Regions from separate parts of the Achromobacter sp. SD115 genome, predicted to be linked through region 2. Evidence: riboswitches for the same ligand, from Rfam matches in the RefSeq annotation. Region 2 holds a riboswitch; the other holds the start of a gene.

Region 1 (15,085 bases), on a different contig from region 2:
AGGACGGCGTGATCGAAATCCAGGGTGACCACTGCGAGCGCGTCATGGAAACCCTGCAAAAACAAGGCATCCGCGCCAAGCGCGCGGGCGGCTGACATCGACGGAGTACTAGCAATGACCGATCTGCAAACCAGCGATGTCGCCAGTTGGCACGCCCATGTGTATTTCGACGCCGCCAGCCGCGACGCGGCGCACGCGCTGCGCGAACGGATCACCGCACGCTTTGCTGGCAAGATGGAAATGGGGCGCTTCCATGAGCGCCCCGTCGGCCCGCATCCCCAGTGGAGCTACCAGATCGCCTTCACGCCGGAGCATTTCGCGGAGATCGCCACCTGGCTGACCCTGCACCACGGGGCGCTGGACGTCTTCATGCATCCCAACACCGGCGACTCGATCCGCGACCACCGCGACTGCGCCGTCTGGATCGGCCGCAGCTACACGCTGAACCTGAAGGCGCTGGGCGCCTGAACGGCTACAGCGCGCGGCCCACGATCAACGAATCCAGCGCCATCATGGGATCGCCGCTCTTGCCTTCGTACGGCAGGCGGCTGAGCACATAGCGCATCGCATTAATCCGCGCGCGCTTCTTGCAATCGGACTTGACCACCACCCAGGGCGCGTCGGCCGTATCGGTGTGCGCGAACATGGCTTCCTTGGCGCGGGTGTAGTCGTCCCACTTGTCCAGCGAGGCCAGGTCCACGGGGCTGAGCTTCCACTGCTTGAGCGGATGCACCTTGCGCTGCAGGAAGCGGCGGCGCTGTTCTTCCTGGCTGACCGAGAACCAGAACTTGACCAGATGGATGCCGCTGCTGACCAGATGGCGCTCAAAGTCCGGCACCTGGCGCAGGAAGTCCAGGTATTCGTTCTGGGTGCAGAAACCCATCACACGCTCCACGCCAGCACGGTTGTACCAGGAGCGGTCGAACATGACGATCTCGCCCGCGGTGGGCAGGTGCTGCACGTAACGCTGGAAGTACCACTGGCCCTTTTCCGTGTCGGACGGCTTCTCCAGGGCGACCACGCGCGCGCCGCGCGGATTCAGGTGTTCCATCATGCGCTTGATGGTGCCGCCCTTGCCCGCGGCGTCGCGGCCTTCGAACAGGATCACGACGCGCTGGCCGGTGGCCTTGACCCAGGCCTGCAGCTTCAGCAGTTCGACCTGCAGGCTGTATTTCTGCTTTTCGTAGTTACGGCGCAGCATGCGGTGGCGATAGGGATAGACGCCTTCGCGCCAGTCCGCGGCCAGCTCGTCGTCGGGGTTGCGGCGCACGCGCGGCGCCGCCGAATTGGCTTCCACCAGCGCGCGGTGCACGGCCTGCGCATCGTCCGGCGACAGCTCCTCGATGACCGAGCGCAGCGCCTCTCGGGAATGGGCTGGCGCGCTGACGTTGTAGCGGCGGGCAATATCGGCCAGGACCGCCACGGTCTCCTGGCGCGCGGCATCCTGGCGGGCGACGACACGCTTGCGCACATTGAGAGCCGGCTCGGCGGCGGCTGCCGCGGATATGGGATCAACAACCGCGGGGGCCTTGGCCGCGCGTGGTTTACGGCTGGTGGTCACAGGCGCGACCACCGTCTTGACCACCGTCTTGACCACCGTCTTGGCGACCGGTTTGGTGGACGCGACGGCGGTGCGCCTGGCGGCGCGCTTGCGCGGCGCCTCGGCGATGGCTTGTCCGGTGGCTGGGGTGGTCTTGTCTGTCATCGATCCTGTCCTTGCTACGCTGATCGTCCTGTCCGCGGCTGCCGGGCTTGCGCCTGCGGCCTTGGTCGGGAAAAGCGCAAACGCTACCCCGAGCCCTGCCCTGCGGATTTGACTACGATCAAACGTTGTAACATTTTTGCAGCGACGAAGGCCGCTACACTGGCCTCCCTTCATCTGCCTCCGCGCCATGTGGTCATTCATCAAACGGCTGCTTGCCGGTCCGACACCGCCCGAGAATCCCCTGAGCGAGACCATATGCTTCGACGAGGCCGGTTTCACGCGCAGCGGCGAGCTGGCGCGCGCCCTGGGCCAGCAGGAGTTCTGGCCCTGGAGCGACATCCAGGAATTCGGGTTCCGCTACACGCAGGCCATCTACCCCGATCCCTGGTCGGGCGACTACATGGAGGGCCTGTGGTTCCTGCGCGTGCCCAGCGACGGCGGCGGGCTGATGGCCATGGAGCTCGACGAGGCAACGCTGGACGTCGAACGCCTGCCTCCCCCCCTGCTGCACAACATGCCCGGACTGGACATGGGCGCGTTGCGCGCGGGGCTGGCAGCCGCCGCGCGCGGACCGCGCAACTTCGAGTGCGCGGGAGAATGGGTAGCCTGGCGGCGCGGCACAACCACGCCCCCCGCGGCCGCTACAGCCGGTCCAGGCCCTGTCTGAGATCGGACAGGATGTCTTCAGGCGTCTCCAGGCCCACCGACAGGCGCAGCAAGCCCTCGGACAATCCATAGCGTTCGCGGTCCTCAGCCGTGTAACTGGCGTGCGTCATCGACGCGGGATGCTGGATCAGGGTTTCAGGATCGCCCAGGCTGACTGCGATGCGCGCCAGCTTCAGACTATTGAGCAGGTTGCGGCCAGCGGTCAATCCGCCCTTCAACTCGAACGCGACCAGGCCGCCACCCGCCGATTGCTGGCGGCGCGCGATCTCGGCCCCCGCAGTATCGGCCAAGCCGGGATAGAACACGTCGGCCACCGCCGCATGCTCGCGCAGCAGCTTGGCCACCCGCAAGGCGGATTCGCTATGGCGCGCCACGCGCAATTCCAGCGTCTTGATCCCGCGCAGCACCAGGAAAGCCGTGAAAGGCGACAAGGTGGCGCCGGTGAAGTAGCGCAACCCCTGCAACCGGATCGCGTCAATGTGCTCCTTGCGGCCCAGCACCGCGCCGGCCAGCAGGTCGCCGTGGCCGCCCAGGTACTTGGTGGCCGAATGCAGCACGATGTCCGCGCCATGCTGCAGCGGCCGCTGCAGCACCGGCGTGGCGAAGGTGTTGTCGACGATAGTCAGCACACCTTTGCCGCGGGCGATGGCGGACACCGCCGCGATATCCACCAGGCGCAGATTCGGATTGGCGGGCGTTTCGAAGTAGACGGCGCGCGTCTTGGGGCCGATGGCCGCGGCCACGGTCTCGGGACGGGTGAAGTCGGCGAACACCGCGCGCACGCCGAACCGCGCCAGGCCCTGCGTGAACAGGGTGAAGGCGGTGCCGTACACGATCTGGTCCACCACGATCTCGTCGCCGCTTTGCAAAAGCGAGAACAAGGTCGCCGAAATCGCTGCCATGCCCGACGCCGTCACCACGCCAGCCTCGGCTCCCTCCAAGGATGCCAGCCGCTCTTCGAGCAGCGCCTGCGTCGGATTGCGCGTGCGGCCGTAGACGTAGCCCTGCTTCTCACCCAGGCGGATCTGGTCGAAGGCCTCGATGCTGTCCTGGGTGTAGGTGGAGGTCAGGTAGAGAGGCGGCGCCAGCGCGCCCTGCTCGTCCAGCGGGTCGTAGCCCAGGTGGATGGCGCGCGTGGCGAAGCCGTGTTGCGGGGACTCGGACATTTCAGTGTTCCTGTGTTTTCGGGTAAGACCGGAGCATGCGGCCCCGGTGCAAAGTCAGCGTTTGTGGTCGGCGCGGCGCGACAGCCATTCGCCGGTGAATTGCACAATGGAAACCAGCGCGATCAGGATCACGATCACCTCGAACATGACGCGGGTCTCGTAGCGTTCGTAGCCGTAGCGGATCGCCAGATCGCCCAGGCCGCCGGCGCCCACCGCACCGGCCATGGCCGAGGCGTTGATCATGGCAATGACGCTGACCGTCATGCCGCCGATGATGCCCGGCAAGGCTTCCGGCAACAGCACGTGGCGCACGATGTGCCAGCGGCGGCAGCCCATGGCCCGCGCTGCCTCCACCAGGCCGTGGTCCACGTCGTTCAGGCTGACCTGGGCGATGCGCGCGAAGAACGGCACCAGATTGGCCGACAGCGGCACGATGGCGGCCCAGGTGCCCAGCGTGGTGCCCACCAGGAAGCGCGTGAACGGCAGCATCGCCACCAGCAGGATGATGAAGGGGATGGCGCGGAAGGTATTCACCGTCACCGACAGGACCTTGTTGAAGCGCGGCCGGGGATACAGATTGCCGGGCGCGGTGACGGTCAGCACCACGGCCAGCGCCAGGCCCAGAACGATGGCGATGATGGCGGATACGCCCACCATGGCCAGGGTCTGCAGAAAAGCCTGCAGGTATTTATCAAGCATCGGCAGCGACATAACCCAGCACCTTGATCTGATCGGCCACCAGCGCGGCGCGCGTGGCCTCTTCCTGTAATGCGCCCGCTGGCACGGAAACCAGCAGACTGCCTTGGGCGTGGCCGCGCAGGCGGTCCAGGCCGCCATGCAGCAGCGTCGCGCCGGGGCCGAGCGCCGCCAGCGCCTGCAAGGACACGCCCTGCGGGCGCCCCTGCCCCGTGAAGCGCAGCCGCAGCACCGCCACGCCCGCGCGGCCTTGCAGGTCGGGCACCAGCCTGCCCGCCAGGTCGGCCGGCAGGTCGTGCTGCAAAGGCCGTAGCAAGGCCCGCGTGGCATCGGCCAGGGGGTTGCCGAACACGCGCCAGACCTCGCCTTCCTCGACCTTGCGGCCGCCGTCCAGCACCAGCACCTTGTGGCAGACCTCGCGGATCACTGCCATGTCGTGCGTGATCAGCACCACCGTCAGGCCCAGTTTGCGGTTGATGTCCAGCAGCAAGGCCAGGATCGACTGCGTGGTCTCGGGGTCCAGCGCCGACGTGGCTTCGTCGCACAGCAGGATCTCCGGCTGGTGCACCAGCGCGCGTGCGATGCCGACGCGCTGCTTCTGGCCCCCGGACAGCTTTGCCGGATAGGCGTCGGCCTTGTCGCGCAACCCCACCAGTTCCAGTAATTCCTCCACCCTGGCCCGCGCGGCCGCGGGCTTCACGCCAGCCACCCGCAAGGGCAAGGCCACGTTCTCGGCCACCGTCTTGGCCGACAGCAGGTTGAAGTGCTGGAAGATCATGCCGATGCGGCGGCGCAGGCCCACCAGCGCATGCTCATCCAGGCCGCCCACATCGACGCCGTCCACCAGCACGCGGCCGGCGCTGGGGCGCTCCAGCATGTTGATGGAACGCAGCAGCGTGGACTTGCCCGCGCCGCTGCGTCCGATGATGCCGAACACCTCGCCGCGGGCGATGGAGAACGACACGTCGGACAAAGCGGCCACCGGCCCCTGCGTACCCTCGTAGCGCTTCTGCAAGCCTTCGAAGACGATGTGCGCGTCGCCGGCCGGCGTTTGCGGCGCGGCGTCGACCAGCCCGCTCACGGAAAATTCGTGTTGCATCATTGCCCGCTTCCAGCCTCAGAAAACCGGAATGACCGAACCTTCGTACTTGCTCAGAATGAACTGGCGCACCTCTTCGGAGTGGTAGGCCTTGACCAGTTCGGGCACCCAGGGCGCGTTCTTGTCCTGTTCGCGCACCGCGATGATGTTCACGTAGGGATTGTTTTCCTTCTTTTCCACCGCGATGCCGTCGCGCGTGGCGATCAGCCCGGCCTGATAGGCGAAGCTGTTGACGATGGCCGCGGTGTCCACGTCCGGCAGCGAGCGCGCCAGCACCACGGAAGCGCTTTCCACGAAGTTGAGCTTCCTGGAGTTGGAGGTCACGTCCGCCAGGGTCGCCGTGCCGGTGGCAGGATCGAATCCGTCCTTCAGCGTGATCAAGCCCTGGTCGCGCAGGATGACCAGCGCGCGCGTCTGGTTGCTGGGGTCATTGGGGATGCCGACCCGGGCGCCCTCGGGCAATTCCTGCAGCGACTTGTACTTTTTGGAGTAGAACGCGATGGGCGAGATCAGCGTGTTGGCCACGGACACGAGTTTGTAGCCGCGCTGCTTGATCTGGTCGTTCAGGAAAGGTATGTGCTGGAAGGCGTTGGCATCGAGGTCGCCGTTGTTGAGCGCCTCGTTGGGGCTGGCGGTGCCGGTGATGATGACGGGCTCCACCGCCAGGCCGTTCTTCTTGGCGACCTGCGCCACCACCTCCCAGATCTGCTCGTCGACGCCGCCGCGCACGCCCACCTTGAGGGGCTTGGGATCAGCCGAAAACGCCGGGCCATGGAACATTGCCGCCGAAGCCAGCACCGCGCCCAGCAGGCGCTTGAAGAAACGGGAAGTCATGTTGGAATCGCCTCTCAGGCTATGCGGTTATGAGAGAAACGATTCTAGGGAGAGGGACGGAGCACGCGAACGAATAGTTCGTTGAGTCCTTATTACAGGGGCGTTTGGTTATGGCGGCTGGGCATATGGTCCCGGCACATGTCCGGCCGCGCGGATCAGAAAGGCTTGACGACCACCAGCGTCACGATGACCGCGGAAGCGATGACGGTGAACGGCGCGTACAGGTCCACCAGCGGCGGGCGCTTGGCGCTGCCGTTGGCCATGCGGCGCAACGCCGCGCTCTGGATGCCGAGCAGCGCCGACAGCGCCAGCGCGAAGGCCACCTTGACCCAGATCCAGGTCATGGCAAACCAGCCGAAGGTCATGGCCAGGTGCAGACCGACCAGCCAGGTCAGCACCATGGCCGGCGTGGTCACGTACAGCGTCCAGCGGCGCAAGGCGCCCAGCATCTTGCGTTCTTTCGGCGCTTCTTCACTGTCCTGCGGCTGCGAGGACAGCAGGAAGAGCGACACGAACAGCGATCCGCCCAGCCAGGCGACCACGGCCGCGACGTGGAGCATTTTCAGGAGTTGATAGGTCATGATGCCCGGCATTATCGCCGGATTGCGGACCGCGCCGCGTATCGGCGCGCCGCAACTGTTTGCGCTACGGCAAGCCGGCGCGGCGGCGCGGCCCTACTTGGCCGCTTCGGGGCTGGCCTCAGCGGCCGGCGCTGGCGTGGGTTTTGCTGCGGGCGCGCTGGACGCAGGGGCGGCAGATGCTGGTGCAGGCGCTGCGGGCGGGGAAGCCGTCGACGCAGGCACAGCGGGCGAACTGGCGCCTCCCGCCGCTGGGGTTTTCGGAGATTCGCCGGCGCCGTTGGCCGCCGCCGGATTCAACGTGTCCGCCGGTTTGTCGGGCGATTCCGCCGGCTCGGCCGGCGCGATCTTGGGCTGCGGCTTTGCCCGGCCGGTCGCGGGCGCAGGCGGCGCGGCGGCCGCCTGCGCATCTGGCAGAAAGCGCTGCAACAGCTGGAAAAACCCTTCATAGAACTTGGGCCGCGCAACCGTCTGGCTGCCCGTCTTCACCAGCGAGTCGTCGCTGGAGCCGAACGGCATGGACACCTGGCCCAGCACGCTTACGCCCACGCTGGCCGAGCTGTTGGTGCGCTTGATCGAATAGCGGTCCTGCACCGCGTTGGCGAACACCGTGGCGCGCTCGCTCGCGCCGCCGTCGGAGGCGCATTCGATGTTGAAGGCAATCTGCGTGTGCTGTCCGCTTTCGTCCTGGAAATTCTTGTGTCCCGTGACGCGCGAGCCCTCGAACTTGTCGATGTTGTAGCCCTGGCTCAGCAAGGCGCGGCGGCCGGCATCGCAGGCCGCGACGTTACTCGCGGCGACGGTGCGCGAGTAAGTGTTGTTCTGGGTGAAATCTTCTTTTTCGAACTCTGGCTTGGGGGAAGAGCACCCTGCCAGGACGCCCGTCAGGACAAGCAAGGGAACCAGGAAGGGACGGCGGTAAACAGGGGGCATGAATTGGGGTCCGGCATGGGACGGCGTGGGGCGCGGCCAGCCAGCATGGCGGCCCGCCCACTGCGCCAGGCACGGAACAGTGATGCGTAAAGCGTTCGTTATAGCGCATCCCCGGCACCATTTCCTTTACCAGGGATGTGTAGTTCAACGCAGAGGTAACAGGATCCAAAAAAGGGCCGCATCGTGGCCCCGGCAGCCCCTGGACGCCCCTTTCAGGACGACACGCGCGCGGGCTCAAGCGGCCGGAGGTCCTGCGCTTCCAGGTTCAGGCTGCGCCGGTAGTGCTTGCAGCCCAGCGCCAGCAAGGCGATGCACAGCACCGTCGCCACGCCGACCAGGACAGACATGGATTGTCCAACCGCCGCCGGACTCTTGAACAACCGGTCCGTCAACATGGCCACGGCAGTGGTGCCCAGCCCCAGCCCGATCAGGTTCGAGATCAGCAGGAACAGCGCCGACACCTGCGCGCGCAGTTGATTGGGAGGAAGTATCTGCATCGCGGCCGTCGAGGTCGGCATGGGAAACGACGCAAAGAACATGGCGGGCAGCAACAGCCCCACCGACAGCCACAGGGAATCCACCTGGGTGAAGATCACCGCCGGCACCGCCATGCCCGCCGCGCCGATCACCCCGGCGCGCAGCGGCGCATCGCTGTAGCCCCGCCGGGCCAGCCAGTCCATCAGCCAGCCGCCGCAGAACACGCCTGCGGTATTGGCGACCAGCACCACCACGCCCAGCATGTAGCCGGCATCCACCGGCGACATGCCGAACTTGCGCATGTAGAACGCCGGCGTCCAGCCCAGCAGCGCAAACAGCGCCATCGCATAGAAGGAGAAGCCCAGGTAGTGGCAGAAAAAGGTGCGGCGGTGGCGCCCGAGGAAACGGAAGGTGTCCTTCATGGCGGGCTTCTGGGCCTGCCCCGATGCATTGCGCCGCAAACCCAGCCGCTGCGGATCGCGCACCGTCAGCAGGATCAGCAGCGCGATCAGCAGACCAGGCAGTCCCACGATGAAGAAGGTCACCTGCCACGGCCGCATCGCGCCTACCCAGGGCAAGGTGACCGTGTCCACGCTCTTGAGCAGATCGATGACATAGCCGCCGATCAGAAAGGCCATGCCGCCGCCAATGAACGAACCGATCGAATAGACCCCGACGGCGCGCCCCAGTTTTTCACGCGGAAACATGTCGCTGAGCATGGAGTAGGTGGCGGGCGACAGCGCCGCCTCCCCCACGCCCACGCCAATGCGCGCGAGGAACATCTGCGCGAAATTGCGCGACAGGCCACAGGCCGCCGTGGCCAGGCTCCAGAACGCCACGCCCATGGCGATGATTTTCGGGCGCGAATAGCGATCCGCCAGCAGCGCGATGGGGATGCCCATGAAGGCGTAGAACAGCGAGAACGCCAGTCCGTGCAGCAAGCTGAATTGCGTATCGGACAGTTGCAGATCGTGCTTGATGGGTTCGATCATCAGCGCCAGGATCTGCCTGTCGACGAAGGAAAATATGTACGCTAGCATGCATATCACCACGACGTACCACTCGTAGGCGTAGCTGGGTTTTGATCCGTGCCGCGGGCTGCCGTCAGTCATGGTTTGTTTCCCTTGTATGGTGGTGAGATCTGCCCATCGCCCAATGGGCGAGGTTGCGCCTCACTTGCTTGCAGGCCCATCTTTTGTAGGTCTTTGCGCGGCCAGCCTCTGTACGCCTGACGCAATGACTGTTCCCGCTGCGCAGGAAAGCATGTTCAACGACACCAATCCGCTGGACCGCCATTGCTTGCTGGACTCGGGCAACATCGCCGAGATCAAGGATCAGGTCAGCCAGCACCTATGGTCGCACCGCATGTGCGTGCCCCCGGGAAAGCCCCTGCAGTCGCGGCTGTATGGCGTGTTCTTCGGCAACGCCGCGCTGTTCGATCTGCATTACGGCGCCGAGGTCGAGATCGACGCCGGCGACATCGCCAGCTACTACCTGATCCGCATCACCCTGCAAGGATCCGGACTGATCACGCTGGGCAAGCGCAGCGCCTCCATGAACGCGGGCAGCCTGACCATCTCCTCGCCCTCCGAACGCAGCGTGATCCGCATCGGCCGCGACTGCCGCAACCTGATCCTGCGCATCGAACGCGAAGCGCTGGAACGCCAGCTGCAACGGCTGCTGGAACGCCCCATCAAACAGGCGCTGGTATTCGACCTGCAAATGGAGGCCGACGCGCCCGGGCCGGTGGCAGTGCGTGAAACGCTGGACTATCTATGCCGGCTGTACCGCAACCCCGCCATCGAAGGCGTCACGCAGACGCTGGCCGCGGGCTTCTCGGACTATCTGCTGACGCTGCTGCTGACCCAGCTGCCGCACAACTATTCCGCAGCCTTGCTGGCCGATCGCCGCCAGCCGCTGCCCCTGCACGTACGCCGGGCGCGCGACTACATAGAAAGCCATCCGGACGAACCTCTTTCGCTATCGGACCTGGCCGCGCACTGCGGCGTATCCGTGCGCACGCTGCAAAACGGCTTCACGCAGTTCCTGAAGCAAAGCCCCAGCGACTACGTGCGCAACCAGCGGCTGGCCCTGGTGCATGCGGCGCTGGAGCAAGCCAGCGCAGGCGACAGCGTCACCGATATCCTGTTGCGGCACGGCATCGCCAGCTTCGGGCATTTCGCCACGCATTACCGCAAACGCTACGGCTGCCTGCCCTCGGATACCCTGCGCCGCAACAGGCATTAGGCGCCGCCAGACGACTGGATTCGCTTGCCGGATCGGAACGCCGCTTGCGCGTTCGGCGCAGCCCCGCCTGCAAGCCGCCGCTAGGATCGAGACTCCATCAGACGGAGCTTGTCCATGAGAATCAGCGTCATAGGCGGCGGCCACGGCTGCTATGCGGCGGCGGCCGACCTGTTTGAAAAAGGCCATCAGGTGCGCTGGTGGCGCCGCGACTGGGCAGCCTTCCAGGGATTGCGGGACGCAGGCGCGCTGGCCGTCACCGACTATCGCGGCAGCCGCCAGATCCCGCTGGGCGATGGCCCCCAGCAATTGCAGCTGGTGCGCGACCTGGCCGCGGCCGTGGGCGATGCGGAACTGCTGGTCATTCCCCTGCCGTCGACCACGCACGAAGCCCTGGCGCAGGAAATGGCTCCCCTGCTGCGCGACGGCCAGGTCGTGTTCCTGCCGCCGGGCACCTTCGGCAGCTACGTCTTCGCCCGCGCCATGAAAGACGCCGGCAATTCCGCCGATACCGCCTTTGCCGAGACCGGCACCCTGCCCTACCTGGCCCGCAAGCACGGCGAAAAGGTGGTGATCAGCGGCTACGCGACCCGTCTGCCTACCGGCGTCTTTCCGCGCCGCCTGTCCGGGCCCGCGCTGGCCGTGGTCAAGCGCGCCTACGACAGCATCGAACCGATAGAGGACGGGCTCTCCGGCGCGCTGATGAATGCCGGTCCCATCATCCACCCACCGCTCATCATGATGAACGCGGGTCCGCTGGAGCACTTCGACAAATGGGATATCCACAATGAAGGCACACAGCCTGCCATACGGCGCGTGACCGACGCGCTGGACACGGAGCGCATCGCCATCCGCGTGGCCTTGGGCTATGCCGCGCCGCACTTTCCGCTGGCCGACCACTACGCCGCCGCAGGCGACGAATGGATGTACGGCCGCGGCGCCCACGGCAAGCTCACCGACAGCGGCGACTGGCGCGAGGACATAGACCTGCGCACCCACCGCTACATGCTCGAGGACACGCGGCTCGGCCTGTCGTTCCTGGTGTCCGCCGGCCGCTGGGCGGGCGTGTCCACGCCCGTGGCGCAAGGCCTGCTGAGCCTGGCCAGCGCGGTGACCGGCCGCGACCTCTACGCTGAAGGGCGCACGCTGGAACGCCTGGGCCTGGACCGCCTGTCGCGCGACGACATGCGCAAGCTGCTGACCGAAGGCTGCTGAAACGAGGATGCATGCCATGAACGAGAAACTGTGCGTGATCGGCGCCGGCCGCATGGGCGTGGGCATCACGCTGTCATATGTACATGCGGGGCTGGACGTCACACTGATAGACATCAAGCCGCGCACGCCCGCAGAGCAATCCACGTACTTTTCCCGAGTACGGGATGACCTGCGCCGCGAACTGGGCATCCTGGCCCGGCTGGGCTTGCTGGACGCGTCGCAAGCGGACATCGCGCTGGCGCGCGTCCGCCTGTGCACGCGCCAGGACGCGGCTGAAGACTTGCGGCAGGCGCGCGTGGTGTTCGAAGCCGTGCCCGAACGCCTGGACGCCAAGCGCGATGCTTTTCTTTGGCTGAGCGCTGCCTGCGCGCCAGACAGCATCATCGCTTCCACCACGTCCACCTTTCTCGTCACCGAGCTGGCGGAACTGGTGGAAAGTCCGCAACGCTTCCTGAACGCGCACTGGCTCAATCCCGCCTACCTGATACCGCTGGTGGAAGTCAGCCGCGGTCCGCAAACCAGCGAGGCCGCGACGCAAGGCCTGCTGCAAGTGCTGCGCCTGGCAGGCAAGAAGCCGGTGCAATGCGCGCCCGCCGCCGGCTACATCGTGCCCCGCATCCAGGCCCTGGCCATGAACGAAGCCGCCCGCATGGTGGAGGAAGGGGTGGCCAGCGCCGAAGACATCGACACCGCCGTGCGCCTGGGCTTCGGCCTGCGCTTTTCGGTGCTGGGCCTGCTGGAATTCATCGATTGGGGCGGCGGCGATATCCTCTACTACGCCTCGCGCTACCTGTCCGATGCCATCGATCCGCGCTTCGCCTCGCCCGCCGTCATCGCCCGCAACATGGAGCAAGGACGCAACGGACTGCGCGACGGCCAGGGCTTCTATGACTACGCCGGCATGGACGTGAACGCCTACAAAATGGAACGGCTGGCGCAGCTGTGCAAGCGGCTGGAGGTGATGGATATGCTGCCCCGCTTCGACGCGGCGCGGCAGCTGCCCGCGCGCTAGCCCATTGGCCGGCGCGCCTACTTATCCAGTTCGCCCAGGATCTTGTAGGCCAGCCGCACCCGCGCCTCGTTCGGATAATTCCGGTTGGCCAGTATCACGATGCCCAGCTGCTTCGACGGCACGAACGCCACGTAGCCGCCGAAGCCGTTGGTCGAACCCGTCTTGTTGATCCACACGGCGTCCTGCGGCGGCAGCGGCGGGTTCAGCGCAACCACGGCCTGGCTCTGGCTGTTGTAGTTGCCGGCATTGGCCGTCAATAACGCGTCCAGCGCCACGGGATAGCGCAACTGCTCCCAGACCAGATCTTGGGTCATGTCGCCCAGCTGGTAATAGCCGACTTGCGTCTGCGCGATCGCGTTGCGGAGTTCGGCATCGGCCACATTCAGGCCCATGTTCGCATCGACGAAGCGGATCAGGTCGCGCGCGCTGGTCTTCACGCCGTAGGCTTCGTCCGCCAGCACGCCAGGATTCACCCGCACGGGAGCATCCTGCTTGTTGTAGCCCTGCGCGTAGTCCGCCATCCTGGCGGGCGGCACGTCGATGTAGGTGCTGGTCAGGCCCAGCTTGGGAAACAGGTCCCGCTCCATGGCCGTCTTGAACGGCCGGTTCAGGCTCCTGGCGGCGATCACGCCCAGCATGCCGATGCTGGGATTGGCGTAGGTGCGATACGTACCGGCGGCGTGCTCCGGCTTCCAGGCCTTTAGATAGGCCATCAACTGCGCCTGGTCCCGCACCGTGCCGGGCACCTGCAGGGGAAAACCGCCCGTCGTGTGCGTGCCCAGATTGATCAGGCTGAGCTTGGCGAAGTTGCTGCCGGCCAGCTCGGGCAGGTATTTGGCCGGGCTGTCGCTCAAGGCGAGACGACCGCGCGCCTGAGCGTAGCCGGCCAAGGTTGCCGTGTAGGTCTTGCTGATGGACCCGACTTCGTAAAGCGTATCGCTGCCGGCCGGCTTGCCCGTTTCCTTGGACGCCACGCCGTAGTTGTAGAAGCGCTGCGTCCCGTTCTGGGTAATAGCGATCGACAGGCCGGCGATGCCGTGTTCACGCATGACGGCCTGCGCCGCTTCGTCGACCTTGCGGTCCACCTCGGCCTGGCCGCCATACGCCACGGCGCAGCCGCCGGCTATCAGCGCAAACAATCCCGTGCGCAACATTCCGTTCAAGCGCATTCCCGTCATCCCATGTGGTGTTGAATTTCCACGACGCCGTAGGCTGGCGACGCGCATGCATCGTAACGCGACGGGACGATTCATTGGTATTAACCCTTGGTCTCATTCCGGTGGATTTTGGCTATCCTCGCCTCGTCGATCCAAAACCCCGCAGAAGAGACCCGTCCACAGCGGCAGGCGCCGACGGAGCAACCGCCCCGGAAACTCTCAGGCAAACAGGACTGCGCGGTCTAGACAATCTGGAGAGAGGCGCCGAGCGCGCCCACCGAAGGGGAACCCGCCGCCTGCGCTGCGGGTGAAGCTCTCAGGTACAGAGACAGATGGGGTGCTGCGGCCGGGTGGCCGCGGCCACCCAATCTGGAGCCATCATGCCCCGCATCGCCATCATTGGCGCCGGTATCACCGGTGTCACGTCCGCCTATGCCCTGAGCAAACTGGGATACGACGTCACCGTCTACGACCGCCAGCGCTACCCCGCCATGGAAACCTCCTACGCCAACGGCGGCCAGTTGTCCGCCAGCAACGCCGAGGTCTGGAACAGTACCGCGACCATCCTCAAGGGCCTGCGCTGGCTCGGACGCCACAACGCCCCGCTGCTGCTCAATCCCCGCTTCAGCTGGCACAAGTATTCGTGGCTGGCGCAGTTCATCGGACAGATCCGCAACTACCGCAAGAACACCATCGAGACCACCCGCCTCGCCATCGCCGCGCGCCAGCATCTGTACACCATGGCTGAAGAGGAAGGGATAGATTTCGACCTGGAGCGCCGCGGCATCCTGCACATCTACCACGACGCCGCCAGCTTCGAGACCGCCCGCCGCGCCAATGCCCTGCTGCAGGAAGGCGGGCTGGAGCGCTACGCGGTATCCCCCCAGGAAGCGCGCGACATCGAACCCACGCTGCAAACCTCCTGCTACGGCGGCTTCTACACGCCCTCGGATGCCACCGGCGATATCCACAAGTTCACAAGCGGCCTGGCCCGCGCCTGCGAGCGCCGCGGCGTGCGCTTCGCGCAGGACGCCGACATCCGCAATATCAGCCTGGACGGCGCGCCCTACGTGCTCGACGTCGCGCGCGAAGGCGGCGCGCGGACCGAACAGCACGAGGCCGATGCCATCGTCGTCTGCGCCGGCGCCGTCAGCCGGCAATTCGCCAGGCAGTTGGGCGACACACTCAACATCTATCCAGTCAAAGGCTACTCCATCAGCGTGCACCTGGACGACGCCGCCAGCCAGGCCGCCGCGCCGCAGGTCAGCCTGCTGGACGAAGCCGCCAAGATCGTCACCAGCCG
Region 2 (15,085 bases):
TCCCCGGCGCGGCCCGGGTTTCTGTGCTGAAAGCGTCCGCTTTTGGCGCGATGACAACGGCCGTCCGGGCCTTTCCGGGATTTCCCTTAGGACTGTAAGAAAAACAGCCCTACAATTCGGCCATTCCCGCCGCCCTGGCGGGTGCTCGCGCCGTCTGTCATCAGGCGGATTTTTACTAGAAGTACACTCGCGCCGCGATAAGCGTCCGAACCCGCCTTGCCCCCAGGAGCGCCTGCATGAAATTCCGCTTCCCCATTTTCATCATCGACGAAGACTACCGTTCCGAGAACGCGTCCGGTCTGGGTATCCGCGCCCTGTCCGCGGCGATCGAGGCCGAGGGCGTCGAGGTGATCGGGGTGACCAGTTACGGCGACCTGAGTTCGTTCGCCCAGCAGCAGAGCCGGGCCAGCGCCTTCATCCTGTCGATCGACGACGAAGAGTTCGACGTGGATTCGCCCGAGGACGTGGCCAGCGCCATCAAGAACCTGCGCGCCTTCATCGGCGAGCTGCGTTTCCGCAACGCCGACATCCCCATCTACCTGTACGGCGAGACGCGCACTTCCGAGCACATCCCGAACGACATCCTGCGCGAGCTGCACGGCTTCATCCACATGTTCGAGGACACCCCCGAATTCGTGGCGCGCCACATCATCCGTGAAGCCCGCAGCTACGTCGACAGCCTGCCGCCGCCGTTCTTCCGCGAACTGGTCAAGTACGCGCAGGACGGCTCGTATTCCTGGCACTGCCCCGGCCACTCCGGCGGCGTGGCGTTCCTGAAGAGCCCGGTGGGCCAGATGTTCCACCAGTTCTTCGGCGAGAACATGCTGCGCGCCGACGTCTGCAACGCCGTGGACGAACTGGGCCAGTTGCTGGACCACACCGGTCCGGTGGCCGAGTCGGAACTGAATGCCGCGCGCATCTTCCACGCTGACCACTGCTTCTTCGTGACCAACGGCACCTCCACCTCCAACAAGGTGGTGTGGCATGCCAACGTCGCCGCGGGCGACGTGGTGGTGGTGGACCGCAACTGCCACAAGTCGATCCTGCACGCCATCACGATGACGGGCGCGATCCCGGTGTTCCTGCGTCCCACGCGCAACCACCTGGGCATCATCGGCCCGATCCCGCTGGAAGAGTTCCACCCGGACAACATCCGCAAGAAGATCGAGGCCAACCCCTTCGCGCGCGAAGCGGTAAACAAGAATCCGCGCATCCTGACGCTGACGCAGAGCACCTACGACGGCGTCATCTATAACGTCGAAATGATCAAGAAGCAGCTGGGCAGCTATGTCGACACGCTGCACTTCGACGAAGCCTGGCTGCCGCATGCGTCGTTCCACGAGTACTACCAGGACATGCACGCCATCGGCGTGGACCGCCCGCGCAGCCAGGACGCGATGGTGTTCGCCACCCACTCCACGCACAAGCTGCTGGCCGGCATCTCGCAGGCCTCGCAGATCATCGTGCAGGAGTCCGAGACCCGCAAGCTGGACCGCAACGTCTTCAACGAAGCCTACTTGATGCACACGTCCACCTCGCCCCAGTACGCGATCATCGCGTCCTGCGACGTGGCTGCCGCCATGATGGAACCGCCCGGAGGCACCGCGCTGGTCGAGGAGAGCATCCGCGAAGCCCTGGACTTCCGCCGCGCCATGCGCAAGGTGGAATCCGAGTTTGGCAAGAACGACTGGTGGTTCAAGGTCTGGGGCCCGAACCGCCTGGTTTCCGAAGGCATCGGCAACCGCGACGAATGGATCCTGGAATCCAACGACCACTGGCATGGTTTCGGCGAAATGGCCGAAGGCTTCAACATGCTGGACCCGATCAAGGCCACCATCATCACCCCGGGCCTGGACATGTCGGGCAGCTTCGGCGAAACCGGCATCCCGGCCGCGCTGGTGTCCAAGTACCTGACCGAGCACGGCGTGGTGGTCGAGAAGACCGGGCTGTATTCGTTCTTCATCCTGTTCACCATCGGCATCACCAAGGGCCGCTGGAACACGCTGCTGACCGCCTTGCAGCAGTTCAAGGACGACTACGACCGCAACCAGCCGCTGTGGCGCATCCTGCCGGAATTCTGCCGCGACCATCGCCGCTACGAGCGCATGGGCCTGCGTGACCTGTGCCAGGAGATCCACGAAGCCTACCGCGCGCGCGACGTGGCCCGCCTGACCACCGAGATGTACCTGAGCGACATGGTGCCGGCGCTGAAGCCGTCGGACGCCTTTGCCCGCATGGCGCACCGCGAGGTCGAGCGCGTCGACATTGACAAGCTGGAAGGCCGCGTCACCGGCGTGCTGCTGACGCCGTATCCTCCGGGCATCCCGCTCTTGATCCCGGGCGAACGCTTCAACCGCACCATCGTCCAGTACCTGCAGTTCGCGCGCGAGTTCAACCAGCGCTTCCCGGGCTTCGAAACCTACATCCACGGCCTGGCCGACGAAGTGGGTCCGGACGGCGAAAAGCGTTACTACGTCGACTGCCTGATCGAAGACTGATGTTCGATGTAGCAGTACTGGGCGCCGGCGCCGCGGGCATGATGTGTGCCGCGGTCGCCGGCCAGCGCGGCTTGCGCGTGGTGCTGGTCGACCACGCCGAGCGCCTGGCGGAGAAAATCCGCATCTCTGGCGGCGGCCGCTGCAATTTCACCAATATTGGCGCCGGCCCCGCCAACTTCCTGTCTGAAAATCCGCATTTTTGCCGTTCGGCCCTGTCGGGCTACACGCCGCAGGATTTCCTGGCGTTGATGAAGCGCCACCACATCGCCTGGCACGAGAAACATCGCGGCCAGCTGTTCTGCGACGATTCCAGCGAATCCGTCATCGAGATGCTGCGCGCCGAATGCGATGCGGGCAGGGTGCAGTGGCGCATGGGATGTTCGGTGGCCGAGATCGCCCATGGCGAACAGGGTTACGAGTTGCGCACCAGCCAGGGCCCGATCCGCGCCGCGAAACTGGTGGTGGCCACGGGCGGCATGGCCATTCCCCAGCTGGGTGCCACCGATTTCGGCCTGAAGATCGCGCGGCAGTTCGGCCTGAAAGTGGTGGAGCCGCGGCCCGCCCTGGTGCCGCTGACCTTCGACGCTGCGCAGTGGCAGCCCTTGGCGGAATTGTCCGGTGTGGCATTGGAAGTCAATCTGCACACGGGGCAGGGCAAAGCCCGCGGTGAATTCCTCGAGGATCTGCTGTTCACCCACCGTGGCCTGTCCGGCCCGGCCATCCTGCAGATCTCCAGCTACTGGAAACCCGGCGAGCCCATCGTGATCGATCTGGCGCCCGGCCGCGACCTGGCCGAGGAATTGCTGGCATCGAAGTCGGGCAACCGGCAGCAGCTGCATACCGTGCTGGCGGGCCTCTGGCCCAAGCGCCTGGCCGACCGTTGGCTGCACCTGGCGGAGCAGGGCGGCAAGCCTGGCCTGGCGGCGCTGCGTCTGGCGGACGCGCCGGACAAGACCCTGCGCGCCTTGGCCCAGGACATCCATCAATGGACCTTGGTGCCCAGCGGCACGGCCGGCTACAAAAAGGCCGAAGTGATGCGCGGCGGCGTGGACACGCGCGGCCTGGACCAGAAGTCCATGCAGGCCAAGACCGCCGCCGGCCTCTATTTCATCGGCGAGGCCGTGGACGTCACGGGCTGGCTGGGCGGCTACAACTTCCAGTGGGCCTGGGCCTCCGGTGTCGCCTGCGGCAAGGCGCTCTAGTTTTTCCGACAGGTGAGGGCGCCGATAGGCCGGCGCTATGGCAGGAATTGGAAGCCTGCCGTTGTGATATTAAATAAAAATACTTATCATTTATGTTTCTGATAATGATCTAAACCCTGAACAGGGGGCGGATCCCACGGAGACATGCATGGCCTACACCCTTCCGCCCCTGCCTTACGCCTACGACGCTCTGGAGCCTCACATCGACGCGATGACGATGGAGATCCACTACAGCAAGCACCATCAGACCTACGTCAACAGCCTGAACGCGGCGCTGGAGGGCGCGGGCATCGCCACTGACGAGCCGGTTGAATCCCTGGTGGCGCGGCTGGAGCAATTGCCCGAAGCCGTCCGCGGCGCGGTGCGCAACCATGGCGGCGGCCATGCGAACCACAGCCTGTTCTGGGCGGTCATGTCGCCCGAGGGCGGAGGCGAGCCGGATGGCGCCCTGGCGGCGGCCATCGAAGCCGAGCTTGGCGGTTTGGCCGCTTTCCGCGACGCTTTCACCAAGGCCGCGCTGACCCGCTTCGGCAGCGGCTGGGCCTGGCTCTCGGTCACGCCGGCCGGCAAGCTCATGGTGGAAAGCAGCGCCAACCAGGACAGCCCCCTGATGCAGGGCAACACGCCCATCCTGGGGCTGGACGTGTGGGAACACGCCTACTACCTGAAGTACCAGAACCGCCGGCCCGAGTACATCGGCGCCTTTTACAATGTCGTGAACTGGCCTGAAGTGGCGCGCCGCTACGCGGCGGCCCAGCGCTAAGCGCATTCCTGGCAAGGAGGGCAGCGGCACATGAATACTTTCAGCCGTCATCGCGTGCGGCCGGCGGCCACCAGCATCAGCGTGTGGACCCTGGCCGTATTGGTGGCCTGCCTGGGCCTGCACCAGCTGTGGGCCTATCTGGACGTGCGCGCGCCGCACGTCGCCGACGCCCTGCTGGGCGGTCTGGTGGCCGCCGCCGCCACGGCGCTGGGTACCCTGCCCATCCTGTTCGCCCGCAGCATTCCGCAAAAAGTGCAGGACAGCATGTTCGGCTTCGGCGCCGGCGTGATGCTGGCGGCCAGCGCCTTTTCGCTGGTGGCGCCCGGTATCGCGGCGGGTCGCGACCTGGGCTATGGCCCTTGGGGCGCCGGGCTGACGGTGGGCGCCGCGCTGCTGCTGGGGGCGGCGGTGCTGCTGCTCATGGACCGCACGCTGCCGCATGAGCATTTCATCAAGGGCAGGGAAGGGATAGAGGCGCACCGCCTGCGCCGCACCTGGCTGTTCGTCTTCGCCATTACCTTGCACAACCTGCCCGAGGGCCTGGCGATCGGCGTGGGCTATGCAGGCAACGACGCCATGCGCGGCACCGCGCTGGCCACCGGCATCGCGATCCAGGACATTCCCGAAGGCCTGGTGGTGGCCGTGGCGCTGCTGGCGGCGGGCTATCAGCGCGCGTTCGCCGTGGCGCTGGGCATGCTGTCCGGGCTGGTCGAGCCGCTGGGGGCAGTATTGGGCGCCGCCGTGGTCGGCTGGTCCGAGCCGCTCTTGCCCTGGGGCCTGGGCTTTGCCGCCGGCGCCATGCTGTTCGTGATCAGCCACGAGATCATCCCGGAATCGCACCGCAAGGGGCATGAGGTCTATGCGACCTGCGGGCTGATGCTGGGCTTCGTGCTGATGATGCTGCTGGATACGGCGCTGGGTTGAGGCCGGCGCGGGCATTCCCTGGCCGCGGCTTTCGTTGTATGCTTGCGCCGCTGTCACGCATGTTGCGGGAGAGAGCGGCCTGTACGTCCGGCCGCCGCCGAAGGCGCAATTCGCCCGGAATCGCTCAGGTAACCCATACCGCCCATGCTTGCCCCGTCCCGGTTTTCTCACCGTGTGGACCCGGCAAAACAGTACTCTGGAGAGACCTGGCGCCGCCCCTGAACTAGGGACATAGCGAGCAGCCCAGGCGCCGAAGGTGCAAACCCGTCATGCGGGGCAACTCTCAGGCAAAAGGACAGAGGGGCGGAAGATTCAGCCGTAGTGCAGGCGCAGGCCGCCGTGCACCACCGGCATTCCGTAACCCTGGCAACACTGCCGTCCCGGAGTTTCCGCGCATGTCCGCAACCCTCAAACGCACCCCGCTGGCCGAAGAACACGTCGCCTCTGGCGCCCGCATGGTCGACTTCGGCGGCTGGGACATGCCGCTGGCCTACGGTTCGCAGCTGGAAGAGCACCATGCCGTGCGCCAGGACGCCGGCATGTTCGACGTGTCGCACATGCTGAACGTCGACGTCATCGGCCCCGACGCCTATGCCTTCCTGCAGCGCCTGGTTGCCAACGACGTGGCCAAGCTCACCGTGCCTGGCAAGGCGCTGTACAGCTGCATGCTGAACCCCCAGGGCGGCGTGATCGACGACCTGATCATTTATTTCTTCGCCGCCGATGAATGGCGCGTGGTGGTCAATGCCGGCACCGCCGACAAGGACGTGGCCTGGATGCAGCGCGTCAAGCAGGCCGGCCGGTTCGACGTCGCCATCACGCCGCGCCGCGACCTGGCCATGGTCGCCGTGCAGGGCCCCAACGCCCGCGCCAAGGTCTGGGCCACGCGCCCGGCGTGGCAAGCCGCCAGCGAGCCGCTGACCGCCTTCGTGGCCGCCCGCGTGGGCGACGACACTCTGGTGGCACGCACCGGCTACACGGGCGAAGACGGCTTTGAAATCGTGCTGCCCGCCGCCGAGGTCGTGCAGCTGTGGCGCGATCTGGTTGCCCAGGGCGTGCGCCCCTGCGGCCTGGGCGCGCGCGACACGCTGCGCCTGGAAGCCGGCATGAACCTCTACGGTCAGGACATGGACGAGCTGACCCAGCCCGACCAGGCCGGCCTGACCTGGACCGTGTCCCTGAAAAACGCCGAGCGCCGCTTCATCGGCCGCGACGCGCTGGAACAATTCGCCACCCCCGCCACCTTCATCGGCCTGAAGCTGCAAGAGCGCGGCGTCATGCGTGCGCACATGGCCGTGCGCACCAAGCAAGGCACGGGCGAACTCACCAGCGGCACCATGTCCCCCACGCTGGGCGTGTCGATCGGCTTCGCGCGCCTGCCGCAAGGCGTGAAGCCGGGCGATACGGTCGAGGTCGACATCCGCGGCAAATGGGTGCCCGCCCTGGCCTGCAAATTGCCGTTCGTGCGTAACGGCAAAGCGGTCGAACACTCGTAAACTCGAAGCTTCGCTCGAGCCGCCGGCCCATGGGGCGACGGCCGCCCGCGCGAGGCGCGCAACACCATTCATCTACCCGCATTCCCTCAGGAGTTCCCATGAGTCTGCCCACCGATCGCAAGTACACCGAGTCCCATGAATGGGTCAAAGCCGAAGGCGACGTGTTCGTCGTCGGCATTACCGATACCGCCCAGGACCAATTGGGCGATCTGGTCTTCGTCGGCGACGTGAAGGTCGGCGCCAAGCTGAACGCCGGTGAAACCGCCGGCGTGGTCGAGTCGGTCAAGGCCGCTTCGGACATCTATGCTCCCGTGGCCGGCGAAATCGTCGCGTTCAACGAAGAACTGGAAAACAACCCCAACCTGATCAATGAATCGGCCTTCACCGCCTGGATCTTCAAGATCAAGCCGGTCAACGCCGCCGACGCCGACAAGCTGCTCGACGCCGCCGGCTACGAAGCCGTCGCCAACGGCTAAGCCGCCTGGCCGGAACGGACGCGGCGCCGCAAGCCCCGCGCCCGTTCCGCAAGATGCATTACCGTCCGTCCCCCGACGACACCCGCTATCCCGAGATCCTCCATGTCGCGCGCCCTAGACACCCATACCGACTTCATTCCCCGCCACATCGGCCCCTCCGACGCCGACCAGGCCGCCATGCTCGCCGTTATCGGCAGCGCCAGCCTGGACGCCTTGATCGAAGAAGTCGTGCCGCCCAAGATCCGCAGCCAGGCCCCGCTGGCGCTGCCCGCCTCGCGCAGCGAAACCGACGTGCTGGCCGAGCTGAAGCAGATCGCCGGCCGCAACAAGGTCTACCGCAGCTACATCGGCCAGGGGTACTACGGCACGCAGACGCCCAACGTGGTGTTGCGCAACATTCTTGAGAATCCCGCCTGGTACACGGCCTACACGCCTTACCAGCCCGAGATCTCGCAGGGCCGTCTCGAAGCCCTGCTGAACTACCAGACCATGGTCGCCGACCTGACCGGGCTGGACATCTCCAACGCCTCGCTGCTGGATGAAAGCACCGCCGCCGCCGAAGCCATGACGCTGGCGCGCCGCAGCGCCAAGTCGAAGAGCCCGGTGTTCTTCATCTCGCGCCACGTGCATCCCCAGACCATCGAGGTCGTGCGCACGCGCGCCGAAGGCCTGGATATCGAAATCGCCATCGGCGACGAGGCCGAAGGCCTGCCCGAGTGTTTCGGCGTGCTGCTGCAGTACCCGCACAGCACCGGCTCGGTGGTCGACTACCGCAAGCTGGCCGAAGCCGCGCACGCGCAAGGCGCCATCGTGGCCGTTGCGACCGACCTGCTGGCGCTGGCCCTGCTGGCCGCGCCGGGCGAATGGGGCGCGGACATCGCCATCGGTTCGGCCCAGCGTTTCGGCGTGCCGTTCGGTTTTGGCGGTCCGCACGCCGGCTTCATGGCCTGCAAGGACGCCTTCAAGCGCAACATGGCTGGCCGCCTGGTCGGCGTGTCCAAGGACGCGCAGGGCAACCCGGCAATGCGCTTGGCGCTGCAAACGCGCGAACAGCACATCCGCCGCGAGAAAGCCACTTCCAACATCTGCACCGCGCAAGTGCTGCTGGCCGTCATGGCCGGCATGTACGCCGTGTGGCACGGTCCGGCCGGCATCCGTCGCATCGCCGAGCGCGTGCAGCGCAGCACCGCCATCCTGCGCGCCGAGCTGGTCAAGCTGGGCGTGAAGGTCGCCAACGACACCTTCTTCGATACGCTGCTGCTGGAAACCGGCGCGGCCACCCCGGCCATCCTGACCGCGGCGGACTGCGAGCACGTCAACCTGCGCCGCGTCGACGGCGCACGCCTGGCGGTTTCCTTGGACGAGACCGTCACCGTGGCCGACCTGCAGGCGCTGGTCAATGTCTTCGCCGCCGGCCTGGAGCGCGACGACGTCGAGCTCGACATCGACGCGCTGGACGCGGCCGCCGCGAGCGGCATTCCCGCCGGCGTGGCGCGCGCAAGCGCCATCCTGACGCATCCGGTGTTCTCCAGCGTGCAGTCGGAAACCGACATGCTGCGCTACCTGCGCAAGCTGGCCGACAAGGATCTGGCGCTGGACCGTACCATGATCCCGCTGGGCTCCTGCACCATGAAGCTCAACGCCACCGCCGAGATGATCCCCATCACCTGGCCCGAATTCGCGCTGATCCACCCGTTTGCGCCGGCTTCGCAAAGCCAGGGCTACAACGAGCTGATCGACCGCCTGTCGGCCGCGCTGTGCGAAATCACCGGCTACGACAACATCAGCCTGCAGCCCAACTCGGGCGCGCAGGGCGAGTACGCGGGCCTCTTGGCCATCCGCGGCTACCACCAGGCCAACGGCCAGCATCAACGCAACATCTGCCTGATCCCGTCGTCGGCGCACGGCACCAACCCGGCCTCGGCGCAACTGGCCGGCATGGACGTGGTGGTGGTGGCTTCCGACTCCAACGGCAACGTCGATCTGGCCGACCTGCGCGCCAAGATCGAACAGGTCGGCGACAAGCTGGCCGCCCTGATGATCACGTATCCGTCGACCCACGGCGTGTTCGAGGAAGCCGTCACCGAGATCTGCGATCTGGTGCACCAGGCCGGCGGCCAGGTCTACCTGGACGGCGCCAACATGAACGCGATGGTGGGCGTGGCCCAGCCGGGCAAGTTCGGTTCGGACGTGTCCCACCTGAACCTGCACAAGACCTTCTGCATCCCGCACGGCGGCGGCGGTCCCGGCGTCGGTCCGGTGGCGGTGCGCGCGCACCTGGCGCCGTACCTGCCGGGCGTGGTGAACGAGCAGGGCAAGCTGCCGGGCGACGCCAAGGTCGGCCCCGTGTCGGCGGCGCCGTTCGGTTCGGCCGGGATCCTGCCCATTCCGTTCGTGTACATCTCGCTGATGGGCGCCGATGGCCTGCGCCGCGCCACCGAAGTCGCGATCCTGAACGCCAACTACATCGCCACCCGCCTGCGCGACCACTATCCGGTCCTGTACGCGGGCCGCAATGGCCGCGTGGCGCACGAGTGCATTCTCGATGTGCGTCCGCTCAAGGAAACCAGCGGCATCAGCGCCGAAGACATCGCCAAGCGCCTGATGGACTACGGTTTCCATGCGCCCACCATGAGCTTCCCGGTGGCCGGCACGCTGATGGTCGAGCCGACCGAATCGGAAGGCGTGGCCGAACTGGACCGCTTCATCGACGCGATGATCTCGATCCGCGAGGAAATCGCTCAAGTCGAGCGCGGCGAGCGCGATGCGGAAGACAACGTCCTGAAGAACGCGCCGCACACCGCGCAGATGCTGCTGGCCGAGGAATGGCTGCACGACTATCCGCGCCAGCAAGCCGCCTACCCGGTGGCCTCGCTGCGCGACGCCAAGTACTGGCCGCCGGTTGCCCGCGTGGACAATGCCTACGGCGACCGCAACCTGGTGTGCGCCTGCCTGCCGATCGAAGCCTACGCATAAACGCGGACGGCAAGGCCCGGCACCAGCCGGGCCCGGGCAAAAAAAATCCCCCATCGAAAGATGGGGGATTTTTTCGTCCTGCGTCGGCTGAAATTTACTTCGCCGGCGCGGCCTTGCTGGTGACGGCGAAGTCTTCCGCGATGCTGAAGAACGTGTTGAGCATGATCTGCAGGTTTTCCTTGCCGATGCCGCCCTCCGAGTTCATGTCCATCTGCAGCACGGCCCGGTTCTTGTCGTCCAGGTAGGCGCGCGTCCAGCGGTATTCCTGGTTCCAGGCGTTGATGGCCTTGAGCGAGACCGGCTTCTTGCTGCTGTAGGTCGCGGTCACGACGAGGTCATGGCACTTCTCTGTGAAGTCGTTGCACAGGAAGTCGACGCGCAGCTCGCTGGCGCCGGTGTCGCGGGGATCCAGCATCAGGACAGGACCTTCGTCGCCATCCTGCTTGCGCGGGTTGTAGGCCATGTCGTCCAGCATGGCGGTCACGGTGTCCATGTCGAAGTCCTGCATGTAGCCGGCCACGGAGGCGGTGTCGGTGGCTGCGGCCAGCTCGGCGCCTTCGGCCGGTTCGCCTTCCTCTTCCATGCCGTCCATGTCGTCGTCCATGCCGGTCGCGCCCAGCAGGCCCGCGAACAGTTCATCGGCGGGGATCTTCTGGCCGTTCAGATCGCCCATGCCATCGGCGAAGTGGAACTTGCCGATGATGTTGTCGCCGTCGTTCTTGCCGACGTTGAGCATTTCAGCCATGCCGGACATCGAGCGCATCTGGTCGTCGGCTTCCTCGGCGGCCTTTTCCGCGGTCAAGCCTTGCTTCTTGACGGCGTACTGCACGATCAGGTCGCGCACCATGGGCTTGGAGATGACCAGGGTGGCATCGATCTGCTTGATGGCCTTGACCATGATCTCCTGGGGAGTCAGATCCTTGACGTTGGGCGGATTGGTCAGGTCCAGCGTGAAGTTCAGCTTGCTTTCGCCCTTGTCGGTCTTCCAGCTGATCGGATCGATGCTGAACGAGGGGTTGCCGTTGAGCAGCTTGCCGGCGTTTTCCAGCACGGCGTCGAACTGCTCGTCCTTCAGGCCTTCGTCGCTGGCGCCCAGCATGTACTGGCGCACGATCTGGTTATAGGTGTCCGACAGCTGCTTGATGGCGGCGCCGTCCAGCTTGGCCAGCTTGATCACGGCCTGGCCGCTGCCCAGCGCCACGTCGTTCAGCGTGATGGTGCCGGTCTGGTAGGTGGCTTCGACATTGACGTTCTTGTCGTCTTCGGCCAGCTTGACGCCATAGCCCAGATTGTCCACCGAGACCTTGACGTCGTCACCGGGGCGGGTGACGTCGATGCGCTTGAGCTTGACGCTCGAATCGCCGACCGACAGGCCGAACTTGCCCATGCGGCTGTTGACGTCCATGGTCAGGCCGGACAGCAGCATCTTGATGGGGTCATCCGACTTCTCGCCATCCACCGACAGCGTTTCGACCAGGGCGTGCGCCGTGACGGCCTGCTGCGCGCGGTCGAAGGTGCCGTTGATCGCCATGCCGCTAAAGTTGACAGCGTTGCCGTCGTGCGTGATCTGCACGGGGGCGATATTGGCGGTGGAGGTGGCGAAGCCGCCGAAATTGATGACCGTGTCCGCGCTCAGGGGCGCTACGCCCTTGGTCAGCTCGAACAGTTCCTTGATGTTGTCGGTCTTGGCGAGCTCGGCGTGCGTGAACGCCAGCTTGGGGGCGATGGCGCCGCGCGCCAGGGCGCTCTTGGGGAAGGGACCGTGTTCGATGGACGCGTCGAACTCGATCATGCCCTTGGGCAGGTCCTCGCCGAGCTTGTCGCCGTTGACCAGCGACACGCCATAGCGCGCCTGCGTCGAGAACAGGCCGCGTTCGTACTTCAGCTGATCGATGCGCAGACCGAACAGAGGCGTGATCTTGGCCAGTTTCTCGTTGGCTTCCGCCAGATGGCGCTGCGAGCTTTCCTCGATGCGCTTGCCGGTGTACCACGTGGCCCCGACCCAGCTTCCCGCTCCCACTATGACCACGCCGAGGGTGATCGCTACGCTCTTTTTCATCGTTCTGCTTGTATCGTTGATTGTCGAGTCATATCCGGTGACTGGCGGCTGCTTGTGGCCGCTGGACCCTGTTGCTGGCGTCCGCCATCGGAATACGCGCATTCATCGGCCTGTAAGGCCCGCGGCGAGTATACCGAGGCCGGTGGTCATGTGACCGTGCTCGCAGTTACAGAAGATTTCAAAATGAAAGCCGGCGCGTTCGCGCCGGCTTTTCAGGGCAAAAGGCCAAGGTCGCGGATTACATCGGATCCAGGGGATAGATCGGACGGCGCACGTGCTGGAAATCGAGCTGGCCGTAATCCGAGGTGGTAACGCCCACGCCGGTGCATTCAATCACTTGCGTTGCCATGTCGGAGAAGCCCGCGCGCCAGTGCACCCGGCTCTTGAGCACGACGTAGCGCTTTTGCAGCGGATCGATGCCGGCCGACAGCAGGCAATTGATGTCGAAGGGCTCCTGGTGGCGCGACACGACCACGATCTCCACGCGGCCGGTATCGATCACGACGGTCAGGCCGGTGTCGTTGCGTACGCCGCGGTACATGGGGCCGCGGTTCAGGTAGACGCCGTCGAACACCAGCTTGACGCGGCCGGTGATTTCCAGCGGTTCGCTGGGTTCCTTGATGGCGGGCATGGCCATCTTGCCGCCGAGCTTGATCGTGATGGTCTGGCCCACGCCGGCCGCTGCCGCCTGCTGCGCCGCCTGCGGGTCGCAGATGGCGTAGAAGACCACGTTCTCCAGTTCCTGGCGCAGCACTTCGGCCAGTACGGCGGTGGTGTCCATGGTGCCGCCGGAGCCGGTATTGTCGTAGTGGTCCAGCAATACGACGGGGCCTTGTTCGATAGCCTTGGCGCGTGCGATGGTGGGTGCCAGCGGCTCCGGGTGGAACACCCAGTCGGCGCGGCCGTTCCAGGCCTGGTCCAGCAGTTCGTCGCGGTAGCGCTGCGCGTCGGCCAGGTTGCCGTCGGTACAGACCACGGCGCTCAGGCCGGCTTCACGGATGTCGGCGTGCGGAAATCCCACGAAGACCGAGGCGGCCAGCACGCCGCCGGCTTCCAGCTCCTGGCAGCGTTCCTGCAGCGGCTTGTTGGGCGCGGCATGGGTGCCCTGGCACATGATGTGCGGCAGCATGGGCTTGTTGGCCCAGGACATGACGGGCTTGATCTCGCCCTTCAGGGTGCGCGCGATCACGTTCGCGGCGCGCAGGCCCGCCGCGCGGATGTCCACGTGCGGGTAGGTATGGAAGCCGCTGATGACGGTGGCGTGCTTGACGATGTCGTCGTAGATATTGGCGTGCATGTCCAGCGTTACCGCCACCGGCGTGTGCGGATCGATCTCGCGCAGGCGGCGCAGCAGGTCGCCCTCGGCGTCCTCCACGCCCTCGGCCACCATGGCGCCGTGCAGGTCGAGCAGGATGGCGTCATAGCCGCCGCGCTGGACCTCGTCCAGAACCAGCTTGCACAGCCGTTCGTGGGTGTCGGCGCTGGCTGGGCCGCTGGGCCAGGACTCGGCCGCCACCGGCACGACCATCTCGGCGCCTTCGCGGCGCGCCACTTCGATATAGCCGCCCAGGCCGCTGTCGGTATTTTCGTAGGCCTTGATGGCGCGTTCGCCGGCCAGGACCTCGGGGTTGCCGCGGAAAAAGCGTTCAAGCGGTGTCGGCACGGGCGAAAACGTATTCGTTTCGTGCTTGATCATTGCCAAAAGCCAACGCATGGGAATTCCTGTGGGTTTGCTGTTGAGGATAGGTCAGGCTGCCTGGGGCGGTTGGGGCCAGGGGTGTTGTTCGGGCCGCAGGGTTTCCCAGGCGCGCGCGATGCGCAGCACGCCCAGGTCGTCGAAGCGGGCGCCGGCGATCTGCAGGCCGATGGGCAGGCCCGCCTTGGTATAGCCGCAATTGACGGACGCCGCGGGCTGCTCGCTCATGTTGTAGGGCAGCGTGTAGCCGATGTGGTGCATGGTGGTCGCGACTTCATTGGTGGGCGACGGCCACTCGGCGTTGTAGGCGACGACCGGCGCCACGGGCGAAAGCACGTAGTCGTAGGGCGCGCAGGCCGCGACCGTCTTGGCGCGCACGTTCATGGTCTCGTAATAGCTGCGGAATACGTCCTCGCCGGATTGGCCGCCGCCGCTTTCCGCCCAGGTGCGGATGAAGGGCAGGATCTTGTCGCGGCGCTCCTGGGGCAGGGCTGCCAGGTCTATGGCCGAGCGGGTGCGCCAGAAGCGGTCCACGCCTTCCAGCATGGCGGGCGTCATCCAGGGCTGCATCGGCGTGACGGTGGCGCCGGCGGCCTCGAAGGCGCGGGCCGCGGCCTCGATCGCAGCGCGGATTTCAGGGTCCAGGGGCAGGCCGCAGCCCGCGTCCAGCAGCAGGCCGATGCGCAGGCCGCGCAGGTCGCGCTCGAGGTCGAGCCAGTCGAAGTCCTGGTAGGGCAGGCTCATATGGTCGCGCGCGTCCGGCTGCGACAGCACGCCCATCATGAGGGCCGAGTCGGCGACCGTGCGGGTCATGGGGCCGGCGCAGCGGCCCATGAAGGGCGGATCGATGGGGATGCGGCCCAGGCTGGGCTTGAGGGTGGCGATGCCGCACCAGGCCGCCGGCAGGCGCACGGAGCCGCCGATGTCGGTACCGATGTGCAGCGGGCCGTAGCCCGCGGCCGCCGCGGCGCCCGCGCCGGCGCTGGAGCCGCCCG

What was found. Region 2 has a riboswitch for glycine ahead of gcvT (glycine cleavage system aminomethyltransferase GcvT). Riboswitches for the same ligand answer to the same signal wherever they lie in the genome.
Region 1: linked by a shared signal. The riboswitch ahead of IPU70_RS18885 (D-amino acid dehydrogenase) and the one ahead of gcvT (glycine cleavage system aminomethyltransferase GcvT) in region 2 are both predicted to bind glycine.

What each region holds. Positions count from the first base shown of each region.
Region 1 is NZ_JADIJM010000013.1:64,756-79,840, reverse strand. It holds gene IPU70_RS18960 (translation initiation factor Sui1) at 1-95, shown strand, start outside; gene IPU70_RS18955 (DOPA 4,5-dioxygenase family protein) at 115-468, shown strand; gene ppk2 (polyphosphate kinase 2) at 473-1,705, opposite strand; gene IPU70_RS18945 (hypothetical protein) at 1,893-2,372, shown strand; gene IPU70_RS18940 (PLP-dependent aspartate aminotransferase family protein) at 2,347-3,537, opposite strand; gene IPU70_RS18935 (methionine ABC transporter permease) at 3,592-4,248, opposite strand; gene IPU70_RS18930 (methionine ABC transporter ATP-binding protein) at 4,229-5,332, opposite strand; gene IPU70_RS18925 (MetQ/NlpA family ABC transporter substrate-binding protein) at 5,351-6,166, opposite strand; gene IPU70_RS18920 (CopD family protein) at 6,322-6,747, opposite strand; gene IPU70_RS18915 (DUF2242 domain-containing protein) at 6,841-7,677, opposite strand; gene IPU70_RS18910 (MFS transporter) at 7,890-9,266, opposite strand; gene IPU70_RS18905 (AraC family transcriptional regulator) at 9,391-10,401, shown strand; gene IPU70_RS18900 (NAD/NADP-dependent octopine/nopaline dehydrogenase family protein) at 10,516-11,613, shown strand; gene IPU70_RS18895 (3-hydroxybutyryl-CoA dehydrogenase) at 11,630-12,625, shown strand; gene ampC (class C beta-lactamase) at 12,643-13,779, opposite strand; glycine riboswitch at 13,936-14,028, shown strand; glycine riboswitch at 14,030-14,118, shown strand; gene IPU70_RS18885 (D-amino acid dehydrogenase) at 14,163-15,085, shown strand, end outside.
Region 2 is NZ_JADIJM010000026.1:50,672-65,756, forward strand. It holds gene IPU70_RS27675 (arginine/lysine/ornithine decarboxylase) at 237-2,498, shown strand; gene IPU70_RS27680 (NAD(P)/FAD-dependent oxidoreductase) at 2,498-3,700, shown strand; gene IPU70_RS27685 (superoxide dismutase) at 3,849-4,463, shown strand; gene IPU70_RS27690 (ZIP family metal transporter) at 4,494-5,387, shown strand; glycine riboswitch at 5,443-5,538, shown strand; glycine riboswitch at 5,574-5,696, shown strand; gene gcvT (glycine cleavage system aminomethyltransferase GcvT) at 5,783-6,883, shown strand; gene gcvH (glycine cleavage system protein GcvH) at 6,982-7,359, shown strand; gene gcvP (aminomethyl-transferring glycine dehydrogenase) at 7,462-10,335, shown strand; gene IPU70_RS27710 (DUF945 family protein) at 10,430-12,394, opposite strand; gene IPU70_RS27715 (M81 family metallopeptidase) at 12,633-14,108, opposite strand; gene IPU70_RS27720 (amidase) at 14,142-15,085, opposite strand, start outside.